One region of the Actinomadura sp. NTSP31 genome, then DNA from elsewhere that is predicted to be linked to it. Evidence: riboswitches for the same ligand, from Rfam matches in the RefSeq annotation. Region 1 holds a riboswitch; each other region holds the start of a gene.

Region 1 (5,733 bases):
ACCCGGGCGGCGACGCTCACCGTGGACACCGGAGAAATCGCCCCAGACCCGAAATCAGCCCTGAACGACGACATATCTCAGAACGACGGCAAGGCGGATGCGGGGGGCATCGCGGGCGCCACGGAGGCGCAATCCCCGGCCGCCGGCGCGCAATCCCCGGCCGCCGACGCCCAATCCCCGGCGGTCGAAAAGGGCGCGTCCCCCGATACCCCCCGCGCCGCGCGGGACGTTCCGGGCGGCTCCGCCGGCGCTGGTGTGAGCGACTCGGCGGCGGGAGATACCAAGACCATGCCGGCTGCTTCGACCAGGCAAGGGGGGCCACCGGGGCGCGGCCCCGGCGGCGGCTCCGGCGGTGGCGGAGGCGCCGGCGGCGGCAAGGGGCCGAAGAAGCCGCGCAGCCGGCGCGCCCGCTACCTGCGCCGGATCCTGTTCACGCTGCTCGGCATCCTCGGGTTCTTCGTCGCCGCGTTCGCGATCGCCTACGTCTTCACGCCGGTCCCCTCCCCGCAGCAGCAGGCGCTCGCGCAGGGCCCCGCGTTCTACTACGCCGACGGCAAGACGCTGATCGCCAAGACCGGGATGAACCGGGACGCGGTGAAGTTCGACCAGATCCCGAAGAGCACCCGGGACGCGGTCATCGCGGCCGAGAACCGCAGCTTCTACAAGGACCCGGGCGTCTCGGTGCAGGGCACCGCGCGGGCGTTCTGGTCCACCGCGACCGGCGAGCAGCTTCAGGGCGGCTCCACGATCACCCAGCAGATGGTCCGCAACTACTACGGCGGCATCGGCAAGGAGCGCTCGGTCACCCGCAAGCTCAAGGAGATCATGGTCTCCCTGAAGGTGGGCCGGGAGAAGTCCAAGGACTGGATCCTGGAGCAGTACCTCAACACCATCTACTTCGGCCGCGACGCCTACGGGGTGCAGGCGGCCGCGCACGCCTACTACAACAAGGACGTCAAGGACCTCACCCCCGCCGAGTCCGCCTACCTGGCCGCCGCGATCCAGCAGCCGAGCAACTTCTCCGACCCGACCGGCCAGCACCGCGTGTACGCCGAGCAGCGCTGGCGCGCGGTCGTGAACAACATGGTCCGCGACGGGGCGCTGTCGTCCGCCGACGCCGCCGCGATGACGTTCCCGCTGCCCGGCAAGGAGAAGATCACCGACGTCCTCAAGGGCCAGAAGGGCTACATGGTCAACCTGGCCAAGAAGGAGCTGGAGGAGCGGCGCGGCTACACCGAGGACGAGATCAACCGCAGCGGCCTGAAGATCACCACGACGTTCGACAAGCGGCTGATGGACGCGGCGAAGCGGGCCGTCGACGCCGCCGCCCCCGCCGGGATGAGCAAGAAGATCCGCACCGGGCTGGTGTCGGTCGACCCGAACACCGGGCAGGTGCTGGCGTTCTACGGCGGCCGCAACTACCTGACCGAGGCCGCGAGCAGCGCGTTCTACGACACCGCGCAGGTCGGGTCGGGCTTCAAGCCGATCGCGCTGGCCGCCGCGCTGGAGGACGGCAAGAGCCTGTCCGACACCTATGACGGCAGCTCCCCGCAGTACTTCGGCGGCCACCGCATCGAGAACGACAGCGGCGAGAACTTCGGGAACATCAACCTCGTCACCGCGACCGAGCACTCGGTCAACACCGCGTACGTGAACCTCGGCCAGGACATCGGCAACGACAGGATCGCCGGCATGGCCGAGAAGCTCGGCGTCTCGTCGTCGCAGATGACGTCCGCGCAGCGGTCCGCGACGTCGTTCCCGCTCGGCATCGTGTCGCTGCACCCGGTCCAGCAGGCCGGCGTGTACGCGGCGTTCGCCGACGAGGGCCAGTTCCGCCAGCCGTTCGTGGTGAAGTCGGTCACCGACAACGAGGGCCAGACCCGCAAGTTCGCCGAGAAGGGCCGGCGGGCGTTCGGCACGCAGGTCGCGCGGGACGCCACGTACGCGATGCAGCAGGTCGTCCAGGGCGGCACCGGCACCGGCGCGCAGCTGCCCGACGGCCGCGACGTCGCCGGCAAGACCGGCACCACCGACGAGGGCCGCGCGATCTGGTTCAACGGGTTCATCCCGCAGATGGCGACCACCGTGGCGATGTTCCGCGAGGACAACAAGGCGCTGAACATCCCCGGGTACGGGGCGTACGGCGGGCAGCTGCCCACCCAGATGTGGCGGTCGTACATGACCGACGCGGTCGACATCAAGGGCTACGACCCCGAGTCGTTCGGGTCGCCGTCCGAGACCCCCGGCAGCGGCTGGGACGGCCCGCCCACCGGCGGCGGCCAGAGCACCGAGCCGCCGTCCACGCAGGGCCCGACGCACCGCCCGTCCGGCGGGACGGACGAGCCGGGCGGGTCGACGCCGCCCACCGGCGGCCTGCCGACCATCATCCCGTCGCTGCCCGGCGGCGGTGACGGCGGCGGCAACGGCGGAGGCGGCGGGAACGACGGCGGCGGAAACGACGGTGGTGGCGGGAACGACGGCGGCGGCAATGACGGCGGTGGCGGCGGCGACGATGGCAGCGGCGGCCAGATGTTCAATTAGCGCCGCGTCGCAGCGCAGGCCCGGCGGTGGAACCGCCGGGCCTGCGGCCTTCCGTCCGGACGCCCGCTAGTCGCACGCCTTTCCGATGCGCGCGGGCGTGCCGTCCAGCACGGCGCTGAGCTGCGCGGCGTCCCCGGTGTGCACGCTCGCGGCGGCGGTGCGCAGCCGGCCCGCCTCGTCCTTCAGCGCCTTCTTCAGCGCCCCGTCATCGGTCTCCCTCGCCAGCCCGTCGAGCCGGGTCGCGAGCCGCTGCGTCGCCTGCCCCCACTGCGCCGGCTCCGCCGCCGGCACGCTCCTGACCTGGGTGACGTACTGCTGGAACGCCTTCTTCGTGTCGGTGCAGACCTGACCGGAGTCGCCCCCCAGCGCACCGCACGCGCCCAGCAGGCCGGACACGCCGAGCATCACCACGCCCCCGGCCAGCGCCCGAACCGCCCCGTACCGCATCGCACCCTCCCGCTTGATCTGCCACCGGCTCCGCATATACTTCCGCACTAGGTCATGAGCGCCAGCGCCAAGCCCCGGCTCGCTGGCCGGCAACCCTTCGTCCGCGATGGGGTGCCCCGGGTGAGGACCAGGCCGGACGCGGCACCGCGTTCCGGCAAGCGCGGATCCCGCGGGCGCGTCCCCGGGGTCCCTGACCCCGGAAGGAACCGGCATGCCCACGCTCGCCCCCGCACCGTCCCGCTCCCCGTTCACGAGTCCTGAGACGTCCGGCACCGGGCCGGAAGTTCGCGTCCCCCGGATCATCGGCGCGGACGCGCCCGTCCCGCTGGACGACGGCCGCCGCGTCCCGTACGCCAACCTCGACTACGCCGCCAGCGCGCCCTGTCTCGAGGCGGTGCACGAGGCCGTCACCCGCGCGCTGCCCTACTACAGCAGCGTGCACCGCGGCGCCGGTTACGCCTCGCAGGTCACCACCCAGGCGTACGAGGACGCGCGCGAGACCGTCCGGACGTTCCTCGGCGCGTGGCGGCGCGACGCGGTCGTGTTCACCCGCAACACCACCGACGCGATGAACCTGCTCGCGCACGCCGTCCCGTCCGGGACGAGCGTCGTGGTGTTCGAGTCCGAGCACCACGCGTCGCTGCTGCCGTGGCGGCGCGCCGTGCGGCTGCCCGTGCCCGCCACGCCCGCCGAGGCGATCGACGCCGCCGACCGCGCGCTCGCCGCGACGCCGGCCGGGGCCCGGCTGCTCGTCGTCACCGCCGCGTCCAACGTCACCGGCGAGCTGTGGCCGATCCGCGAGCTGGCGCAGGTCGCCCGGCGGCACGGCGCCCGCATCGCGGTGGACGCCGCGCAGCTCGTCCCGCACCGCCCCCTCGACATGACCGCGCTCGGCCTGGACTACGTCGCGTTCTCCGGGCACAAGCTGTACGCGCCGTTCGGCGCCGGCGTGCTGGCCGGACGCGCCGACTGGCTGCGCGCCGCCGAGCCCTACCTCAAGGGCGGCGGCGCGAGCGCGTCCGTCGCCGAGACCGTCCGGTGGGCGCCGTCCGCCGAGCAGCGGCACGAGGCCGGCACCCCGAACGTCCTCGGCGTCATCGCGCTCGCCGCCGCCTGCGACGCGCTCACCGCCGCCGGCTGGGACGCGCTCGCCGCCCGCGAGGAACGGCTCCTCGCCCGGCTGCGCGCCGGCCTCGCCGCGCTCCCCCACGTCCGCGAGCTCACCCTGTGGGGCGACCGGTCGCCGCGCGTCGGGATCGTGTCTTTCACCGTGACCGGCTGGAACGCGCGGGACGTGGCGCTTACGCTGTCCGGGGAGCACGGCATCGGCGTGCGGGACGGCAAGTTCTGCGCGCACCCGCTCGTCCGGCACCTGCTGGACGGGGAGGGCGGCGCGGGCTGCGGCGAGGGGGCGGCCGTCCGCGCGAGCTTCGGGATCGGCAGCACCGAGGAGCACATCGACCGGCTGTGCGCCGCGCTGGCGCGACTGGCGGGGTCGGCAAGGCGCTGACCTGCGGAATCGCCCGCAAGCACAGACGTTTATAGCCTTTGGTCCTGTTCGCCCCTGTAGCGTAGGCAGTCGCGCTACTTCCCGCCGGAACTCCCACCGGGACCCGGCGGGTCGGGGACGAGCACGGACGAAACAGGGGGTGGCGGCGGTGGCCGACGCGTGGCGACCCACGTCGGAGCTGGAACGCCGACTGGAGGAGACCGTACGGGCCGGGGACCAGGAGGGCTACTTCCGCGTCCTCGCGGGCAGCGAGCTCGTGGTGCCCGTCGCCGACGACGCCGTCGACGGCGTCCTCGCCGGCCGGACGCGGCCCGCCTGGCCGACCCAGGAGGAGGACGGCCGCGTGCACGTCCTCGCCTACACCTCCGCCGCGGCGATGCGCGCGTGCCTCGGCCCGTCCTGGCGGCACTTCATGACGCTGCGCTTCGGCGACCTCGCCGAGACCTGGCCGGACGCCCGCTGGTGGCTGGCCGTCGACGCCCCCGGCCACCCCGGCGGCACTCCGCTGCCGATCGAGTCGCGGATGCCCGCCTGGTTCGTCCGCCAGGTCGCCGACGGCGACGGCCGCCCGCCCCTGGTCGGCCGCCCCGAACTCCCGTCCGGCACGGCACCGGCACCGGCACCGGCTCTGGAACCGGCCCCTGCCCCTGCCCCTGCCCCGGAACCTCCGCCCGCCCCGGAACCGGCGGCCGCTCCAGAACCGGCGCCTTCACCGGAACCGGCCTTCTCGCCGGAACCGGCGTCCTCGCCGGAACCGCCGGCAACGCCTCCGGCGCCGTCGCCTGCACCGGCACTGTCGCCCTCGTCCTCGCCCTCGCCGGACGAGTCGCCCTGGGAGGAACTGCAGGGCCAGCACCGGGAGCTGACCCGCGAGGCGCCGCCCGAGCCGTCCCGTCCCGAGTTCCGGCCCGCCAACGACGTCGAACGCGAACTCCTTCGCGCCGCGGCGAACAACGACCACGACCTGTTCCTGCAGACGATGGCGGACACCGAGATCCTGCTGCCCGTCCCGGACGACACCGACTACACGCTCCGCCCCGGCCGTCCCGGCTTCCCGTGGCGGACCCGCGAGGTCGACGGCAACACCGTCGTCCCCGTCTTCACCTCCCCCGAGCGGCTCATCGAGGCCGCGCACGCCGCCGGGACCGGCACCGAGTACATCAAGCTGCCGTTCACCGTCGCGCTGCGCTACTGGCCCGACCACGGCTGGCTCCTCGCCATCAACTCCGGCTCCC
Region 2 (5,733 bases), on a different contig from region 1:
GCAGCACGAAGCTCAGCGCGGCGGCCACCGGATAGTCGAAGACGGTCGAGATCTGGTCGTAGACGCGGATGCCGGCCAGCGGCTGGTTCGCGCCGCCCACCAGCAGCGGAGTGATGTAGATCCCCATCGCGAGCGCGAAGACGACGAGCGCGCCGCTGAGCGCGCCGGGCAGACTCAGCGGCACGGTGACCCGCGCGAACGTCCGCACCGGTCCGGCGCCCAGGACCCGGGAGGCCCGCAGGACATCGCGGTCGAGCCCGCCCAGCGCCGTCGCCAGCGGCACGATCGCGAAGGGCAGCAGCACGTGCGTCACCGACACCACGACCGCCGAGTAGCTGGTCAGCAGGTGCGCGGGCTGGTCGAGGACCCCCAGCGCGACGAGCGCCCGGTTCACCGGCCCGTTCGCGCCGAGCAGCACGATCCAGCCGTAGCTGCGCACCACGACGCTGGTCAGCAGCGGCGACAGCACGATGACGAACAGCAGCGTGCGCAGCAGGCCCGGCCGCCGCCGCGCGAGGGTGTACGCCGCCGGGTAGGCGAGCACGACGCACAGCACGGTGACCAGTACCGCGGTGAAAAGCGTGCGGACGAGCGCCTCGTAGAAGAACGGCTCGGTGAACACGCGGACGTACTGGTGGACGGTGTAGCCCGGCCGCGCCGCGTTGTTCTCGTCCACCGGGCGGAAGCTGAGCTGCAGGAGCCGGACCAGCGGCGCGACGAACAGCGCGAGGAGGAAGACCAGCAGGGGCGCCGCGTACGCCGCGCCGCGCCGGCGCGTCCGCCGCTTCCCGGGCGAAGTGTGGGCCATCGCTACCGCCCCGCCCTCAGATCAAGGACGATGAGGTCGGCGGGGTCCCAGCTGGCGGTGACGGCCGTTCCGGCGCCCGGCGGGTCGGCGCCGCCCGCCCCGGTGTCGGCGACGCGCACGGTGAGCGCCAGGCCGCCCGCCGTCCGCACCTCGACCTGCCAGGCGTCACCGGTGAACGAGCGGTAGGCGACGGTCCCGGTCAGACCGGTCACCGGGGTCGCGGCGCGCGCCCCGTTCGGACCGGCCGCCGCATCAGCCTGCGTGCCGGTGACGGGCGCCAGGCGGATCCGCTCGGGCCGGATGGCCACGACCACCTCCCGCCCGGATTCCGCGTCCGGCAGGCCGAGCGGGACCGCGACGCCTCCGACGTCCAGCGCACGGTCCGGGCGGACCGTCCCCTCCAGCACGTTGGCGGCGCCTATGAACTGCGCCACGAAGCGGCTCGCCGGCCGCCGGTACACCTCGTCGGGCGTGCCGAGCTGCTCCAGCCTGCCGCCGTTGAGCACCGCGATGCGGTCCGACAGCGACAGCGCCTCCTCCTGATCGTGCGTGACGAAGACCATGGTGGTGCCGACGCTCTGCTGGATCTTGCGCAGCTCGACGCGCATCTCCCGGCGCAGCTTGGCGTCGAGGTTGGACAGCGGCTCGTCCAGGAGCAGCACTGCCGGACGGGTGGCCAGGGCGCGGGCGATCGCCACCCGCTGCTGCTGGCCGCCCGAAAGCGCCCGGGGGCGCCGGTCGGCGAACTCCTCCAGGCCGACCAGGCGCAGCGCATCGGCCACCCGCTCCGCGCGCTCCCGCTTGGGCACCCGGTGGACGCGCAGCCCGTAGGCGACGTTGCTCGCCACGGACAGGTGCGGGAACAGCGCGTAGTTCTGGAAGACCATGCCGAGCCCCCGCCGGTGCGGAGGCAGGGCGGTGATGTCGTCGCCGTCGACCAGGACGCGGCCGCTGTCGGGCGCCACGAACCCGGCGATGGCGTTCAGCAGCGTGGTCTTGCCGCAGCCGCTCGGCCCGAGGATCGACAGGAACTCGCCGCGCCGCACCGACAGCCGGTCCAGGTCCAGGACGGGCTGGCCGTCGTAGCCGACGGCCAGATCCTCGATCTCCACGTGCCCCGCTGCGGGCCGCCCGGCTTCGACGTGCCCGGCGGCCGGTCCGCCGGCCGCGGCCGCGCCGCTCAGCGGAAGATCTCGTTCCACCGCTGCTGCCATTCGTTGAGCTTCGGCGTGGCGACGTCGTAGTCGACCCAGTGGAACGTCCGGTAGACGTCCGTGCCGTACTTGATCTTCGCCTTGAAGGCGGGACTGTAGTCGATCTTGCTGTTGGAGCCGGCGTACCAGTTCCCCTCGGCGAAGGGCTTCTGGTACGTGGCGTTCGCGATGTACCCGAGGAACTTGTAGGCCAGGTCGTTGTTCTTGCTGCCCGAGGCCAGGAAGTAGCTGCTCAGTGCGCCGACCGCGCCGGACTTCGGATAGGTGAAGCCGACCTTGCCCCCGGCCTGCGCCATCGCGAAGGCCCGCCCGTCCCAGTACGGGACCGCCCACGCCTCGCCGTTCTGGATGGCGCTCTGCACCGCCGTCGCGTTCGCCGGGTAGGACGACACACAGCCCTTCAGCTGCTCCAGCTGCTTGAACGCCCTGTCGACGTCCGCGGGGTCGGAGAGCTTCCCGCCCTGGCCGGTCACCAGGGCGCTGAAGAACTCCAGTCCCGGGTTGTAGGTCAGCGGCGGCAGCGCCACGTGCCCGCACAGGTCCTTGCCGAAGATGTCCTGCCAGTCGACCGGCGCCTGCTTGACCTTGTCGGTGCGGTAGAGCAGCCCGGTCGAGCCGATGGTCAGCGGGACGCCGTAGCTCTTCCCCGCCACCGTGGTCTTCTCGATCTCCACCGGGTCGAGGTCGCTCCAGTTGCTCACCTTCGCCGTCTCCAGCGGCTGGACCAGCTTGCCCGCCACGGCCGGACGGGCCGCGTCAGGGGTCAGCACCACCAGGTCGAACGGCGGGTTCTTGCCGCCGGCGGCGCGCAGCTTGGTGAGCCACTCGGCGTTGGCGCCCGGGACGAGGTTCACCTTGGCGCCGGTGTCCCGCTCGAACGGCTCGACGAAGGACTTCTTGAACAAGTCCTCCCACGGTCCGGAGAAGACCGTGACCGTCAGCTCCTTGCCGCCCTTGCCCGAACCGCCGGTGTCGGCGGTGTCCACCCCGCACGCCGCGGCCGCCAGCAGCGCCACCGCGCCGATGACGGCGAACGCCGATCGCCTTCCCACGTCTCACTCCTCCATGTCCGAGCCGGCACAGCGATGGGCCTCCGTCGCGCGCACGTCACCGTTCCCGAGGTCTCGGGGAACGCGGCCCTGCGAACCCGCGCTTGTCGTCGCATGTCCGGCGGACGACCGTGTCCTCACCCGGAGCACCCCACCGCGGTCGGAGGGTTGCCGCCCAGCAAGCCGGGGCTTGGCGCTGGAACTCGTGACGGCAGGAACATACCATATAAAAACGGTCTGAATACCCTGATTACGGATGACCGAAGCTCCGGAGGGCAGGGCATCCTGCCGGTCGCGGATGCGGACGCGTGTGATGGTGCGGCGATCAGCTCAACTCGGCTTCGACCGCGCGGCCGATCGCGAGCAAGGGCCGGTCGTCGAACGGCCGGCCTTCGAGGCAGGTCCCGCTGCGCCGCTGGCGGAGGGCCTGCCGGCACCGTGAGCAAGGGGAAGGCCGGCCGCGGTTCCTGGGCCCGCGGCCAACTGGATGATCGGTAAGGCCCGGATCATTCTGCGCCTGGAGGCGCGACGCTGGGCCGATCGGGGTCAGCGGCAACTGGAAGGACGCCGATCCCGACGCCGAGGGCGCGCTGGGCGTGCACGGCGCCAGGCGGGAACGCCATGCTCGGCCCGACCGGCATCGACGCGGTGATGTCCGCCAGTGCGTCGCGCAGGTAGGCGCCGCTGAACCGGAACGTGTCATGAACGCGGGCGCGCCGGACTCGAGGGCGGCGAGGTGGACGTCCATTCACCGCTCCACTGTGTTTTTCGTGCTCAGGCTGATCTTTGTATCCAATTATCGAGGAATGGTCGACAGGCCGGTTGATACAGGTATTGTGACTTCAGCCCTGAGCATAAATGAGCGACGCGGAGCGGAGTGTCGTATCGTGTCCGACTCGGCCGTGACGGCGCACCTTCGACCATCGCGGCGCTCTTCGCTACGCGCGACACAGGATTCTGCGGCGACAGCGACGAGATCGCCTTCTCGCCGAGGGGCGCACCCAGACAAAGGCCTGTAGTGTCAATTGGTTCGAGGATGAGTACTGAGCCCTACGCCCGGCATGGATCTGCGAGGTCACGGGTTCGAACCCAGTATTACCCACGTCAAGTTTCCGCAGGTCAAAGCACGTTTCGTGGTTGACCTCAGCGGTTCTCTGTTGATTTCTTCGTAGGTTCGGGAGCCAATCGGGGGGCCGCTTCGGGTCTCCCGAAGAAGTCACTCAAGCCCCCTCGGCGCCGATGTGGCCGCCGATTCACTGTCCGTTGCGGTGCATCTGTTCCGCCTTGCGCCAGCCTTCTCGGCAGGCGGCCAGGAAGGCCGATCTGCCCGCGGGGAACTTGCCGCCGCCTTCAACACCCTTGGTGTAGGACTTCTCGCAGAAGTTGGGCTGGGGGTTGTCGCCCATGGTGTAGCGCATGCCCGCGGCCAGTTGCGCCATCGTCGTGTACGTGTACTTCTTGCCGTCCGGGTCGATCATCACGATCTGCTTGCTGTTCGGGAGCTTGGGTTCGGTGGTAGTCGGCGCTGGGGTCCCGGGAGCGCTCGTTGTCGGGGTGGTCTGTACCGGCGCAGGCGTCGTCGTGGTCGCTGTCGTGGTCGCCGTCGTGGGCGGGGCGGAGGACTTGCCGGCCGCCGCGGTCTTGTCGTCGCCGTTGCACGCGACGGCGCCGACGAGGACCAGGCCGCCGAGGACGAGGTGGATCGCGATCTTCTTTGGCACGGAGGCCTCCGGAGGCAGGGGGTGTTGCGGACGGAGATTAACAGAACACGCGGCGGCACAACGATCAGGGACGATACGGCCGACGGTCCGGCTTCGCGGGTGATGACGCAGGTCGCTCCTCCACCCGTCGGCCCAGCCCGGGTCGCTTCGACCGCAAACAGCACGTTGGCCGTCTTGTACTGCCCGCAGGCCGGCCTCGGATCGTGGAGGGAAGACGAAGTTCAGGTCGTCGAAAACCACCGGGCCCTCAGTGAGCCCTTTTTCAGCAGCGGGGCGGTGACTGCTGATCGCATGATGGTCGCGGGCGGAACGAGCGAACGCCAAGCTCAAGTCATGGCGAATCCTGCGGAAGCTGCGCTGCTGCCCCTATCGCGCCGGTCACGTCGCCGAGGCCGTCCACGCCCTGCAACTCCGCGAGACCACATCACGCTGAAAGGACTCAGTGTCGGTCGGTTCGAGAGGGCTGCTGAGCGCTGCTTCTGTCGTCAGTGGCTTGTGCGCCGGTCCTTGGGGGAGTGGCCCGCGGCGGCTGTCGCGTTGTCGGCGGTCAGGCGGTATACAGCGCGTTCGAGGACGGGCAGGATCTCGGTGATGTCGAGTTCACCGGCGGCGAAAGAGCCCACGACGGAGTGGCCCAGGTGGGTGAGGACGAGCGCGATGTCCTCCGCGTACTGCGGGTCGAGTTTCTGGAGCATCGCCCTTGCGACGGGCTCGATCGCCCACCAGGCCTGGCGGCGGAGCCGTTCCCCGCTGGGGCCCGCCTGCGCCCGCTGGTAGACCTCCAGCATCCGCGGGTTGCGCTCCCATGGTTCGAAGACATGCCGGAACACCCGCATGAGGCCTTCGTACAGGGACTCGCCGGGAACGGTCGGGATCAGCTCGGCGCACACGTTGGCCGCCATCCACCGTTCCACGGCCGTCACGATCAGCTCGTCCCGCGT
Region 3 (5,733 bases), on a different contig from region 1:
GACGGCGTCGGCCTGGGGGCCGCGGTCGCCCTGGGTGATCTCGAACTCGACGCGCCCGCCCTGTTCGAGGACGCGGTAACCGTCCATCTGGATCGCCGAGTGGTGGACGAAGACGTCACGGCCTCCGTCGACCGCGATGAAGCCGTAGCCCTTGTCGGCGTTGAACCACTTGACCGTGCCCTGCGCCATTCGCCAGCCCGCCGCTCGACCGTTCCCCGGCCCCGCCCCTGCCATCGCGGGACCGCGGATCATCCGCGTCTCCGCGGCGCTGCGCCGCGGGCGGGGTCGACTCGGCGTGATCGGAGTCGACCCTACCCGGCGGCCGCGACGGTGCCCGGAGGCGAAGGGCGGTTCGCCGGTGGCGGTCAGCCGCCGGCGACGGCGGGGATGATCGAGATCTGGGCGCCCGCGGGCGTCGCGGTGTCCAGGCCGTCGGCGAACCGGACGTCCTCGTCGCCCACGTAGACGTTGACGAACCGGCGGATCTTGCCGGCGTCGTCGAGGATGCGGGCCGAGATGCCGGTGTAGCTGGCCTCCAGGTCGGCGACCACGGCGCGCAGGGTGTCGCCCTCGGCCTTCACTTCCGCCTCGCCGCCGGTGTAGGTCCGCAGGATCGTCGGGATGCGGACGGACACGCTGCTCATGTGCTGGCTCCTTCTCGTTCTCAGGCGAGGCCGGCGGCGCGGAACGCCTCCAGCGTCGGGGCGATGTTCGCGCTCGGCTTGGCGACGGGGGCGACGGCGTCCAGCGTCTTCAGGCCGTCACCGGAGTTGATGATCACGGTCTCGGCGGACGGGTCGAGCGCGCCGGAGTCGACGAGCTTGCGCAGGCAGCCGACGGTGACGCCGCCAGCGGTCTCGCCGAAGATGCCCTCGGTGCGGGCGAGGAGGCGGATGCCCTCGACGACCTCGGCGTCGGTGACGTCCTCGACGGCGCCGCCGGTGCGGCGCGTCACGTCGAGCACGTAGGGGCCGTCGGCGGGGTTGCCGATCGCCAGGGACTTGGCGATGGTGTCGGGCTTGACCGGCCGGACGACGTCGTGGCCCGCCTTGAACGCGGCGGAGACGGGGTCGCAGCCGGCGGCCTGCGCGCCGAACACGCGGTACGGCTTGTCCTCGACCAGGCCGAGCTTGATCAGCTCCTGGAACGCCTTGTCGATCTTGGTGAGCTGGGAGCCGGACGCGACCGGGACCACGATCTGGTCGGGCAGCCGCCAGCCGAGCTGCTCGGCGATCTCGTAGCCGAGCGTCTTGGAGCCCTCGGCGTAGTACGGGCGGACGTTGACGTTGACGAACGCCCAGTCCTCCTGCTCGCCCGCGATCTCGGACGCGAGCCGGTTCACGTCGTCGTAGTTGCCGTCCACGGTGACGAACGTCCCGCCGTACACGGCCGTCGTGATGATCTTCTGCGACTCGAGGTTCGACGGCACGAACACCGCGCTGCGGATCCCGGCGCGGGCCGCGGCGGCGGCGACCGCGTTGGCGAGGTTGCCGGTGGACGGGCAGGCCAGCACCTTGAAGCCGAGTTCGCGGGCGGCGGCGAGCGCGACCGCGACGACGCGGTCCTTGAACGAGTGGGTCGGGTTGCCGCTGTCGTCCTTCACCCACAGGCGCTGCAGGCCGAGGCTCTCGGCGAGGTTGTCGGCGCGGACGAGCCGGGTCAGGCCGGGCTCGGTGTTGGGGGTGTCGGCGACGGTCGACGGCACGGGCAGCAGCCCGCGGTAGCGCCAGATGTTGCGGGGGCCGGACTCGATGCCGGCCCGGGTGATCCCGCCGAAGTCGTAGGCGATCTCCAGCGGGCCGAAACATTCTTCGCACGCGTAGAACGGGCCGAGATCGCGCTGGGAGCCGCATTCGCGGCAGACGAGGGCGGTAGCGGGTCCGAGGTCTGTGGCAGACGTGAGTGCCATGAGGGCGAGGCCTTTCTCCCCATCTTTCCTGCGCCACCTTGGTCGCAGGCCGGAGTTGGCACCATCTCCCGGCCGGCCTCGCAGGATCGCGAGCGCGCGTCAGCCGGGTGGTTGCCGGGGCTTCGCAGGGCCGGTCCCTCCACCCCTCTGGATGAGCGGTATTCAGTTGTGGTCGAGCCGTTTGAACTCGTATGCGAACTTTACATGACGTGACCGGATGGCAGACAGGCGGGTCCGGCCAGTGAGACGTTACCCGGAGGTGGTCTTGATCACGCCGGCTCGCCCGCGGCGTCCGCGGCGGGGGCGCCTCCGGGCCTGCGCTGGGTGGGGTCGAGGAAGACGTGCCGGACGATCGGGACGCGCTCCTTGAGCCGCCGGTCGATCTCGCCGGCGACGTCCTCGGCCTGGTCGGCGCTGATGTCGTCGGAGAAGTTGACCCGGGCGGCGACGAGCAGCTCGTCCGGGCCGAAGTGCATGGTGAGCAGCTCGTCGACGCCGGTCACGCCGGGCGCGGCGGCGATCTCGGCGCGGATCTCGCGCTGCGCGGCGGGGTCGGCGGCGCGGCCGATGATGAGGCCCATGCTGTCGCGGCCGAGCACGAACGCGACGACGACGAGGAGCAGGCCGATCAGGACGGAGGCGAGGCCGTCCCAGAACTGCGACCCGGTGAGCTGCCGAAGGACGAGCCCGGCGGCGGCGAACGCGAGGCCGATCATGGCGGCGGTGTCCTCGAACAGGGCGGCCTTGAAGGTGACGTCGGGTGACCGGCGGACGTGGTCGACGATGTCGCGGCCGTTGTCGCGGGTCTCGCGGCGCGCCTGCGTGAACGCGCGGACCCAGGACGTCCCCTCCAGCAGCGCGCCGAGGCCGAGGACGCCGTAGGCGATCCAGACGTCGCCCTCGGAGCCGCCGTGCCCGGTCATGGCGAGGACGCCCTCGAAGATGGAGAAGCCGCCGCCGGCGACGAAGATGCCGAACGCGGCGAGCAGCGACCAGAAGTAGCGCTCGTTGCCGTAGCCGAACGGGTGGCTGCGGTCGGGCGGGCGGGCGCTGCGGCGCAGCGAGGTCAGCAGGAAGCCCTGGTTGAGGGTGTCGGCGACGGAGTGCGCGCCCTCGGCGAGCATCGCGCTGGATCCGGCCAGCGCTCCGGCGATCAGTTTGGCGATGGCGAGGATCAGGTTCGCCGCCCCGGCGACGAGGACGGTCTTGGTCGTCTCGGACCGGCTCATTCCGCCCGGGTACCCGGTGCAGATCACCGTAATCACGGCGGGATCGGTACAGATGCCTGCCTTTCACGCGTCGCCGAACTCATCCCCCCGGCCACTTTGAAGCACCCCCGTCACAACTGAGACCCTGCCGGTATGAGCCAAGTGGTGGTGGCGTCCAACCGCGGCCCGGTGTCGTTCTCGCTGTCCGACGACGGCGCGCTGACGATGCGGCGCGGCGGCGGCGGCCTCGTGTCGGGCCTCGCCGGCGTGGCGTCCGGGCAGGACGTGCTGTGGGTGTGCGCGAGCCTCGGCGAGGCCGACCGGACGGCGGCGCGGCGCGCACCGGACGGGCGGATCGACCTCGCGGGGCACGACACCGGCGGCGCGGCCGTCCGGATGCTCGACATCCCCGCGGCCACCTTTCACCGGGCGTACAACGCGGTCGCCAACTCGACGCTGTGGTTCGTCCACCACTTGCTGTACGACACCCCGCGCAGCCCGCATTTCGACGCGCGCGCGCGGCGGGACTGGCAGTCCTACGAGGCGTACAACGCGGCGTTCGCCGACGCCCTTGCGCGAGACGCGGCACAGGGCGCGAAGGCGGCGATCCAGGACTACCACCTGTCGCTGGCACCGCGGATGCTCCGCGAACGGCGTCCCGACCTGAAGATCGTGCATTTCTCGCACACGCCGTGGGCGCCGCCGGAGTACTTCCGTCTCCTGCCGGACGACATCGGCGCGCAGATACTGCAAGGCATCCTCGGCGCGGACCACGCGGGGTTCCTCACCGAGCGGTGGGCTTCGGCCTTCCTCGACTGCTGCGAGGCGGTGCTCGGCGCACGCGTCGACCGCGCCGCCCGTACCGTCACATGTGGGGGCCATACGACGCGCGTGGGCGTGCACGGCCTCGGTGTGGACGGGACGGAGCTGCGTCAGCGGGCCGCCCAGCGGGACGTGGCGGAGCGAGCGCGGGCGCTGCGCGAGCAGGTCGGCGACCGGCAGCTCATCGTCCGCATCGACCGGACCGAATTGTCCAAGAACATCGTGCGCGGGCTGGCCGCCTACCGGGAGATGCTCGTCAACCATCCGGAGTGGCGCGGACGGGTGGTGCACCTCGCGTTCGCCTATCCGTCGCGCTACGACCTGCCCGAGTACCGCGAGTACACGGCGGCCGTGCAACGGATGGCCAAGCAGATCACCGAGGAGTTCGGCACCGCGACGTGGGAGCCGCTCATCCTCCAGGTGAACGACGACTATCCGCGGTCGCTCGCCGCCTATGGGCTGGCGGACGTGCTGCTGGTGAACCCGATCCGCGACGGGATGAACCTCGTCGCGAAGGAGGGGCCCGTCCTGTCGGAGCGGGGCTGCGCGCTGGTGCTGTCCCGCGAGGCGGGCGCGGCGGCGGAACTGTCGGAGGACGCTCTTATGGTGAACCCGTTCGACGTGTCCCAGACCGCGGAGACGCTGCACCAGGCGCTGCTGATGCCGCGCGACGAGCGGGCCGAGCGCTGCGCCCGGCTCGCCTCCGCCGCGACCGCCCTCCCGCCCGGGCGCTGGTTCGCCGACCAGCTCGCCGCGCTCGACTGACCCGCCGCTCGACTGACCCGCTACTCGGGTGCGTCCGGGCCGCCCGGCTAGTCCGGCCGCCCCTGCCGGGACGCGGCCGGAACGGCGGCGGCCGGGGCGAGGCGGCAGTCGACGGGGTTCGGCTCGTGCCGGCGCTGCCAGCGCTCGCGCAGGTCGGCCTTGCGGTGCGCCATGCGGCGGTGCGCGGCGGTCCGGGCGAAGCGGGCGAGCCGGGCGGTGGTCGGCTTGGGCAGCCCGCTGGGCTCGTAGCCGTACTCGGCGAGCCGGTCGCCGAACGCGGCCTCGGCGAGGCTGATCTCCCAGGCGGCCAGCCGCTGCGCCCAGGCTCCGACGCGGGTGGCGGTGACGGCGTCGCAGGTGAGGCCGTGCCACCGCTTCTGCGGCGGGACGGTCTGCTGCGCGAGGGCCTGCGGGGCCGCCATGGCCGGGTGGTAGTCCTCGCCGAGGAACTCGCAGAGCCGGGGCAGCTCGTCGGCGGGGTCGGCGACGAGCCGCTCGTACTGCAGTTCGTAGAAGGAGTCGGGGCCGAGGCGCGCGGCGAGCCGCCGGCCGGTGTCGATCGCCTCGCGCCACACGGAGATGGCGTGGTTGACGTCCTGGTCGTACCAGGGCATCTCCTTGAGGGAGGCGACGCAGTCCCGGCCGTCGCGGACGAGGTGGACGAACTGGGCGTCCGGGAACATCCGCAGCAGCGCGCCGGCGTAGCGGATGTAGCTCGGCCGCTTGTCGCCCCAGCGCGCCTTGCCGTGCAGCCGGGCGTAGGCGCGGAAGACGGCGCCGAGGGCGGAGCCGAGGGTGGGCGGCCCCGCGACGATCTCCTCGGTGATCTCGCGGGCGTCCAGGCCGAGGTCGCGGAACCGGGTGGCCGGCCGTGCGGTCAGCCAGTCGGCGAGCGCGCGCCTGTTCTCGCTGTCCGCGAGGTCACCGAACTGTGCCCGCGCCGTATAGGCGGGCAGCACGAACCGCGTCTCGGTGGGGATCGCGATGCGGGGATGCGCGTGCAGCATGAGCCGCAGCAGCGTCGTCCCT
Region 4 (5,733 bases), on a different contig from region 1:
GAGGTGGCCTACTCGGCGCGGGCCGTCCGGATCGCGGTCATCGATGACGGGCGGGCGGTGACCGTCCCGCACGTCGCCGAGGCGGCCGAGCTGGACGTCACCGGCCGCGGCCTGCGGATCGTCGCGTCCATCGCGAAGGCCTGGGGCACGGAGCCACGCGGCCAGGGCCACGCCGTCTGGTTCGAGCTCTAGTGCTTGCCACGGGTCATGACGTTGACGGCGTGGCGTCGGTCAGCGGCTTCCGCGGATAGGCGCGAAGCACGAGGGACGTGGTGACCGGGCCGTACCGGGCGAGTGCGTCGACGACTTCTTCGAGCCGTCCTGCCTGCGGGCAGTGGACGTCGAAGATGAGGCAGTCCTCCCCGGTGACCCTGAGGGTGGAGGTGATCTCGGAAGTCCGGGAGGCGAAGTCCAAGGCGGGTGCGAGCCGGGCGTGCGTGGTGCGCAGCCGGACGACCGCGTGGATGTTCAGTCCGAGGGCTTCCGGGTCGACCAGGGCCCGGTAGCCGGTGATGACACCGCTCTTCTCCAGCCGCTGGATGCGCGCGCTGGCCGCGGGTTGCGAGAGTCCGACACGGCGCCCGACCTCCGCGCCGGTCAGCCGGCCGTCGGTCTGGAGCAGGGCGAGGATGTCCCGGTCAATCCGGTCGAGTGATTCCATTGTCGTCCGCACCATCTTCTTTGAGATCACTTGCGCTGCCACCACCGCCCTGATGCATCCATCAGAATCTGCGTCGAGCGCACCCATGATCGCAGGGAGCGACGAGTGAAACGGTGGTGGGCAGTGACCGCATACATCATCATCCCGGGCATCGACGGGTCGGACGAGCAGCACTGGCAGACCCTGTGGGAGCGGCAGTGGGACACCTCGGCGGTGCGGATCTCCCCTGCCTCCTGGTCCGCCCCCGACCTGGACGACTGGGTCGGTGCCGTACAGGAGGCGTACGACGAGGCTTCCCGGCGGGACCGCCGCGTCGTGCTGGTAGCCCACAGCCTGGGCTGCTGGGCGGCGTCCACCTGGCTGAACAGGAATCCCTCAAGCCCGCCAGGCGCCGCGTTCCTGGTCGCGCCCCCCGACCCGGACGGGCCGGCGTTCCCCCACCAGGCGGCCGCAACGTTCACCGACGTGTCGTCGCAGCCGCTGCCGTGCCCGGCCCTGGTGGTGGGCAGCACCGACGACCCGTACTGCACCCCCGAGGCAGCCGCCGGCTTCGCGGCGCGATGGGAGGCGCGATGGCACCTGGCGGGCGCGTGCGGACACATCAACTCCGCCAGCAGCCTGGGCTCATGGCAGCACGGCCGTGAACTACTGGACTCGCTGACCCAGCAATAGGGCCGCTGGGTGCCGTCAGGGCTGGACGGCCCCTGCCAAGACGTTCGTCATGGTCGTCTTCACGGACGGCCATTCGTCGGCGATCACCGAGAAGATGGCCGTGTCCCGCAGCTCGTCCTCCTCGCCGGGCACCCACGACTCCGAGTAGCTGCGCAGCACCCCCTCGAAATGCACGCCGAGCCGCTCGATGGCCCGCCGCGACCGCTCGTTGCGCGCATCCGTCTTGAGCTCCACGCGTGCCACGCCCAGCGTCTCGAAGGCATAGCCGAACAGGAGCCTCTTGGCCTCGGCGTTGATGCCGGTGCCCTGCGCGGACGCCGCCAGCCACGTCCACCCGATCTCGACCGCGCACAGCCGGTCCCGGCCGGGCCACGGCCGCGGATGCAACAGCGCGGTGTGCCCGACCGCCTTCCCATCCATCACCCTGACCTGCGCAAACGGCATCAGCTCAGAGCGGTCGAGCTTGCCGGCGACGTACGACTCCATCCCGGCCGCGGAAGGCACCGGAGTGAACCCGTACGCCGCCCGTCCCTCCTCGGCGGCCTCCGCCAACTCCGGCACATGCCCCATCGACAGCGGCTCCAGCCGCACGAGCGCCCCGCCCAGCACCGGCGCGCACCCGGGAAGTTCCCTCACCGTCACCGCCCGACGGTCTCCGCCAGACGATTCGTCATGGCCGTCTTCACCGACGGCCATTCCGGCTCGACCACCGAGAACATCGCCGAATCACGCAGCGTGCCCTCCTCGTCCGGTGCCCACGACGGCGACCAGCTCCGCAGGACGCCCTCGAAATGCACGCCGAGCCGTTCGATCGCCCGCCGCGACCGCTCGTTCCGCGCATCGGTCTTGAGGTCGACGCGCACCACGCCCAGCGTCTCGAACGCGTAGGTGAACAGGAGCTTCTTCGCCTCGACGTTGATGCCGGTGCCCTGCGCGGACGCCGCCAGCCACGTCCACCCGATCTCGATCGCGCTCAACCGCTCCGTGCCGGGCCACGTCCGCGGATCCCACAGCCCCGTATGCCCCACCGCTTTCCCGTCCGCGACCCTGACCTGCGCGAACGGCGTCAGCCCAGGCCGCGCGAGCTGCCCGGCGACGTACGACTCCATGTCCGCCGCACCGGGCACGAGCGTGAACCCGTACGACGACCGGTTCTCCTCGGCGGCCTCCGCCAGCTCCGGCACATGCCCCATCGACAGCGGCTCCAGCCGGACGACCGTCCCGGCCAGCACAGGAACATCAAGGCGCACGCCCATGAACTCTCCTCATCGCTCCTGGCATTGGCACCTTGCCACAAAAGCAGGTTGCCGGACCGTCCCCGGGCCAGGCCCCTCAGATCCTCTAGATGATCACAACCCCCCGCATCCTGCCCGCCCCGCCGCCAGCCGTCAACACGATTCGTTCGGTGCGGGAGCCGCACGAGGAGCCGGCGCGCGGTGGTGGCCGTCTCCACGGACGACCATTCGATGGGCGATTGAGACTCTCACGAATTAGGCGCCCAGCCAGAAAATGGCCAGCCGGTCATTCTCGGGCGGCGACGCACCGCCCGGGCGCCCGATTCGTCGCCCGCGCATGAGGACCAAGCGAACCAAGCGTTCATTTGGTCCGGGCTGTCCGGTTTTTTCCTAGTTAGAGAACATGTCGGGAATGTTGCAGGAAACCCCTCGAAGTCGACGGCGTCCTCGCTACTCTCTACCCCAGCCCGCGACCTGCGGCCCCGTTGGAAGGAAAGGACCCCGCATGCCCGAATGGGCGGACGACGACGCGACCGGCCCGACATCCGACGCACAGCCGTCGGCATGGCGCAAGAGTCGCAGATGCAAGGAGACGTATTGCGTAGAGGTCGCCCGCCATTCGCCGGGCGGCATCGCCATGCGAGACTCCAAGCAAGGGACCGACGGACCCGTCCTCATCATCTCCCGGCAGGATTTCCAGGCGCTGCCGAGGCTCTCGAAGCAGGCCGATCCGCGGTCGTGATCACACGTCGGCGCAGCTCCGGGCGCCGGACGGACCCCATTCCTCCGCCGCCCGGGATATCCGCCGCAGCGACTCGTCCGCGGAAAGCGAGACCGACCTGAGCGCCTCCCAGCACAACCGGTACATGTGCGTGACGCCGTCGCGCTGAAGCACCGCCGTGGTCGACAGATTCTCCAGGTAGACCACGTCAGGGAAGGTGACGTCGTAGGCGGGTGCGAAATCCAGAAGTGTGAAGTCGTCCGCGAATATCGGCTCTCGGTCGACGTCCAGGGGAAGCACGTGGACGTGGACATTCGGTAATTCAGCGAGTTCGAGCAGATCGAGCATCTGCCGGCGCATGATATCCCGGCCGCCGATGACGCGCAGCAGGACGGACTCGTCCACCACGGCCGAGAGGGTCAGGGAACCATCGCCGTGCAGCACTTCCTGCCGCCGCATGCGCAGTTCCAGCCGGCGCTCGACCTCGCGCGGAGTGGAAACGGCGATGACCCTCCCGCTGCTCAATATGCGGTGCGCGTAATCCTTGCTCTGCAAGAGCCCCGGAACGGCGTACGTGGTGAAGGTGAGCGCGGTGCGCGCCTCGTCCTCCAGGGCGACATAGGTACCGAATTCGCCGGACAGGACATCCCGGTACCCGGCCCACCAGCCGTGCTCCGTCGCGGCCTGCGCGAGGGCCAGCACCTCCCCCTTGTGCCTCTCCCCCACGCGGTACAACTCCAGCAACAGCCGGACGTCCGAGACCCGCACGCCGATCCGGGCGTTCTCAATGCGGCTCAGTTTCGACGGAGACCAGCCGAGCCGATCTGCGACCTCCTCGACCGTGCGGCCGAGGTGCTCCCGCAGCCTCCGCAACTCGATGCCGAGGCGGCGACGGCGGACGGTCGGCGCTGCTGCCACCCCGGCCTCCCAGCGAATCGGTTTCGGTTCTGCGGCCCGGACGCCGATCTGCAAGTTGCAGGGCAACGATAACCTCGCGCCGCCTGGATCACCAGACCTCGCGGAAAAGCGGTTCCCCACCTTTGACATCATTCTGTCTCACTGGAAGTCGTCAACCTTGCCAGATGGATACAGAGGCGATCCGGGTGCGATGCATGCCGCTGTGCACCTTGCACGACTCAGAGAACCGGTTGCAGACTATTGCCAGAGGTTCTAACAGCAGAGCGAATTTGGGGGCGTCCAGGTGAGCGGCAACCCGGTGCACAGGAGCATTCTGGCCGTCGACCTGGAGAACTCGACCGGGGCGCTCCGCACGAACCCGATCAAGGAGGAACTGCGGAGCCAGATCTACGGCCAGGTGAAGCGGGCCATGGCGGCCGCGGGCATCGAGGACCGGTGGTGCGACCCGTTCGAGGACCGCGGAGACGGCGTCCTCGCACTGTTCCACCCGGTCGACGAACTACCGAAGACCCATCTGCTGTCCCGCCTCGTTCCGGGCCTCAACCGGCAGCTGGCCGACTACAACGAGTCGATATCGGCGGCGGAGCGGCCGAGCAGGTGCATGCGCCTTCGAGCCGTCGTGCACGCAGGCGAGATCCACCGGGACGAGAACGGGCCGTTCGGTGAGGCGATCGACCTGGCCTGTCGATTACTGGACGCGCCGAGGCTGAAGAAATGCCTGCGGGCGAGCAGTTCACCGCTCGTTCTCGCGGTCTCCGAAGACATCTACTGGGGAATCGTCAAGCATGGATACGACGGGATATGCCCTGCGGCGTACCGCCCGGACCTGAGGGTGTCGGTCGCCTCGCGGCGCCGCCAGGGGTTCGTTCATGTGCCGCAAGAGATCTCGGGGACGCGCGAAGACCGGACAATGGCGGTCGCGTGAGACCTGGGTTCTCGCCATAATGGCTCTTCCGGCTGAAGCGGAGGTGCCATGTCGGTCGAGGTGGCGGCTTTGCGGGTGGGCGCGTCGGTGGCGCGGCTGGCCGTCGGGCGGTTCATCGCCGGACGTTCCACCAGGGACGCCGCCGGAAAGGACCTCACCGAGCTGATCAGGACGGGTTTCCCCGACGAGATCAGACGGCGGCGCGTCCAGCGGCAGTTCGAGGACATCGCCGACTCGGTGGCCGAACGGCTCCTGACGTTCGCCGCCAACGAGTTCGGCGGGCTCACCGACGGCGACCGCGACGCGGCGCTGTTCGCCGTCGTCCACACCCTCGACACCGCCGACCTCTCGGACGAGGCCTTCTTCGCGGCGGACGCCGACCCGGTGAAGCTCGCGCGGGGCCTGCGGTCGCGGCTATCGGCACGGCGGGCGGAGTTCGAGCTGGGCGAGGCGGGCGCGCACCTTTACGAGGTCGTGCTGGACGAGTGCTGCGACTGCCTGGCGCGCATCGTCATTCACCTACCGGAGTTCGGGCCGCGCGCGTCCGCCGAAACACTCGCGCGGCTCACCGGACTCGCCGACCAGGTCGGAGCCGCCCTGT

What was found. A riboswitch is a leader RNA that binds a small molecule or an ion and turns the genes downstream of it on or off. The one in region 1 is predicted to bind S-adenosylmethionine.
Positions count from the first base shown of each region.
Region 2: it holds a riboswitch for S-adenosylmethionine, as region 1 does, so the genes downstream of both, ACA514_RS00330 (PotD/PotF family extracellular solute-binding protein) here and ACA514_RS21665 (aminotransferase class V-fold PLP-dependent enzyme) in region 1, are expected to answer to the same signal.
Region 3: it holds a riboswitch for S-adenosylmethionine, as region 1 does, so the genes downstream of both, thrC (threonine synthase) here and ACA514_RS21665 (aminotransferase class V-fold PLP-dependent enzyme) in region 1, are expected to answer to the same signal.
Region 4: it holds a riboswitch for S-adenosylmethionine, as region 1 does, so the genes downstream of both, ACA514_RS12480 (GNAT family N-acetyltransferase) here and ACA514_RS21665 (aminotransferase class V-fold PLP-dependent enzyme) in region 1, are expected to answer to the same signal.

Region 1 is NZ_JBGNUT010000012.1:149,834-155,566, forward strand. Features, by position in the region: gene ACA514_RS21655 (transglycosylase domain-containing protein) at 1-2,541, shown strand, start outside; gene ACA514_RS21660 (hypothetical protein) at 2,608-2,988, opposite strand; SAM riboswitch class IV at 3,039-3,155, shown strand; gene ACA514_RS21665 (aminotransferase class V-fold PLP-dependent enzyme) at 3,200-4,498, shown strand; gene ACA514_RS21670 (SseB family protein) at 4,647-5,733, shown strand, end outside.
Region 2 is NZ_JBGNUT010000001.1:85,338-91,070, reverse strand. Features, by position in the region: gene ACA514_RS00340 (ABC transporter permease) at 1-808, opposite strand, end outside; gene ACA514_RS00335 (ABC transporter ATP-binding protein) at 811-2,022, opposite strand; gene ACA514_RS00330 (PotD/PotF family extracellular solute-binding protein) at 1,989-3,074, opposite strand; SAM riboswitch class IV at 3,167-3,282, opposite strand; gene ACA514_RS00325 (hypothetical protein) at 4,325-4,792, opposite strand; partial or broken gene ACA514_RS00320 (IS5/IS1182 family transposase) at 5,100-5,225, shown strand; gene ACA514_RS00315 (TetR family transcriptional regulator) at 5,278-5,733, opposite strand, start outside.
Region 3 is NZ_JBGNUT010000008.1:313,770-319,502, reverse strand. Features, by position in the region: gene ACA514_RS16865 (cold-shock protein) at 1-189, opposite strand, end outside; gene ACA514_RS16860 (MoaD/ThiS family protein) at 366-644, opposite strand; gene thrC (threonine synthase) at 665-1,909, opposite strand; SAM riboswitch class I at 1,926-2,067, opposite strand; gene ACA514_RS16850 (cation diffusion facilitator family transporter) at 2,179-3,138, opposite strand; gene ACA514_RS16845 (trehalose-6-phosphate synthase) at 3,271-4,704, shown strand; gene ACA514_RS16840 (sulfotransferase) at 4,752-5,733, opposite strand, start outside.
Region 4 is NZ_JBGNUT010000006.1:132,558-138,290, reverse strand. Features, by position in the region: gene ACA514_RS12500 (ATP-binding protein) at 1-192, shown strand, start outside; gene ACA514_RS12495 (Lrp/AsnC family transcriptional regulator) at 206-748, opposite strand; gene ACA514_RS12490 (RBBP9/YdeN family alpha/beta hydrolase) at 785-1,333, shown strand; gene ACA514_RS12485 (GNAT family N-acetyltransferase) at 1,349-1,975, opposite strand; gene ACA514_RS12480 (GNAT family N-acetyltransferase) at 1,972-2,589, opposite strand; SAM riboswitch class I at 2,596-2,685, opposite strand; gene ACA514_RS12475 (DUF397 domain-containing protein) at 3,074-3,310, shown strand; gene ACA514_RS12470 (Scr1 family TA system antitoxin-like transcriptional regulator) at 3,311-4,261, opposite strand; gene ACA514_RS12465 (hypothetical protein) at 4,506-5,132, shown strand; gene ACA514_RS12460 (hypothetical protein) at 5,181-5,733, shown strand, end outside.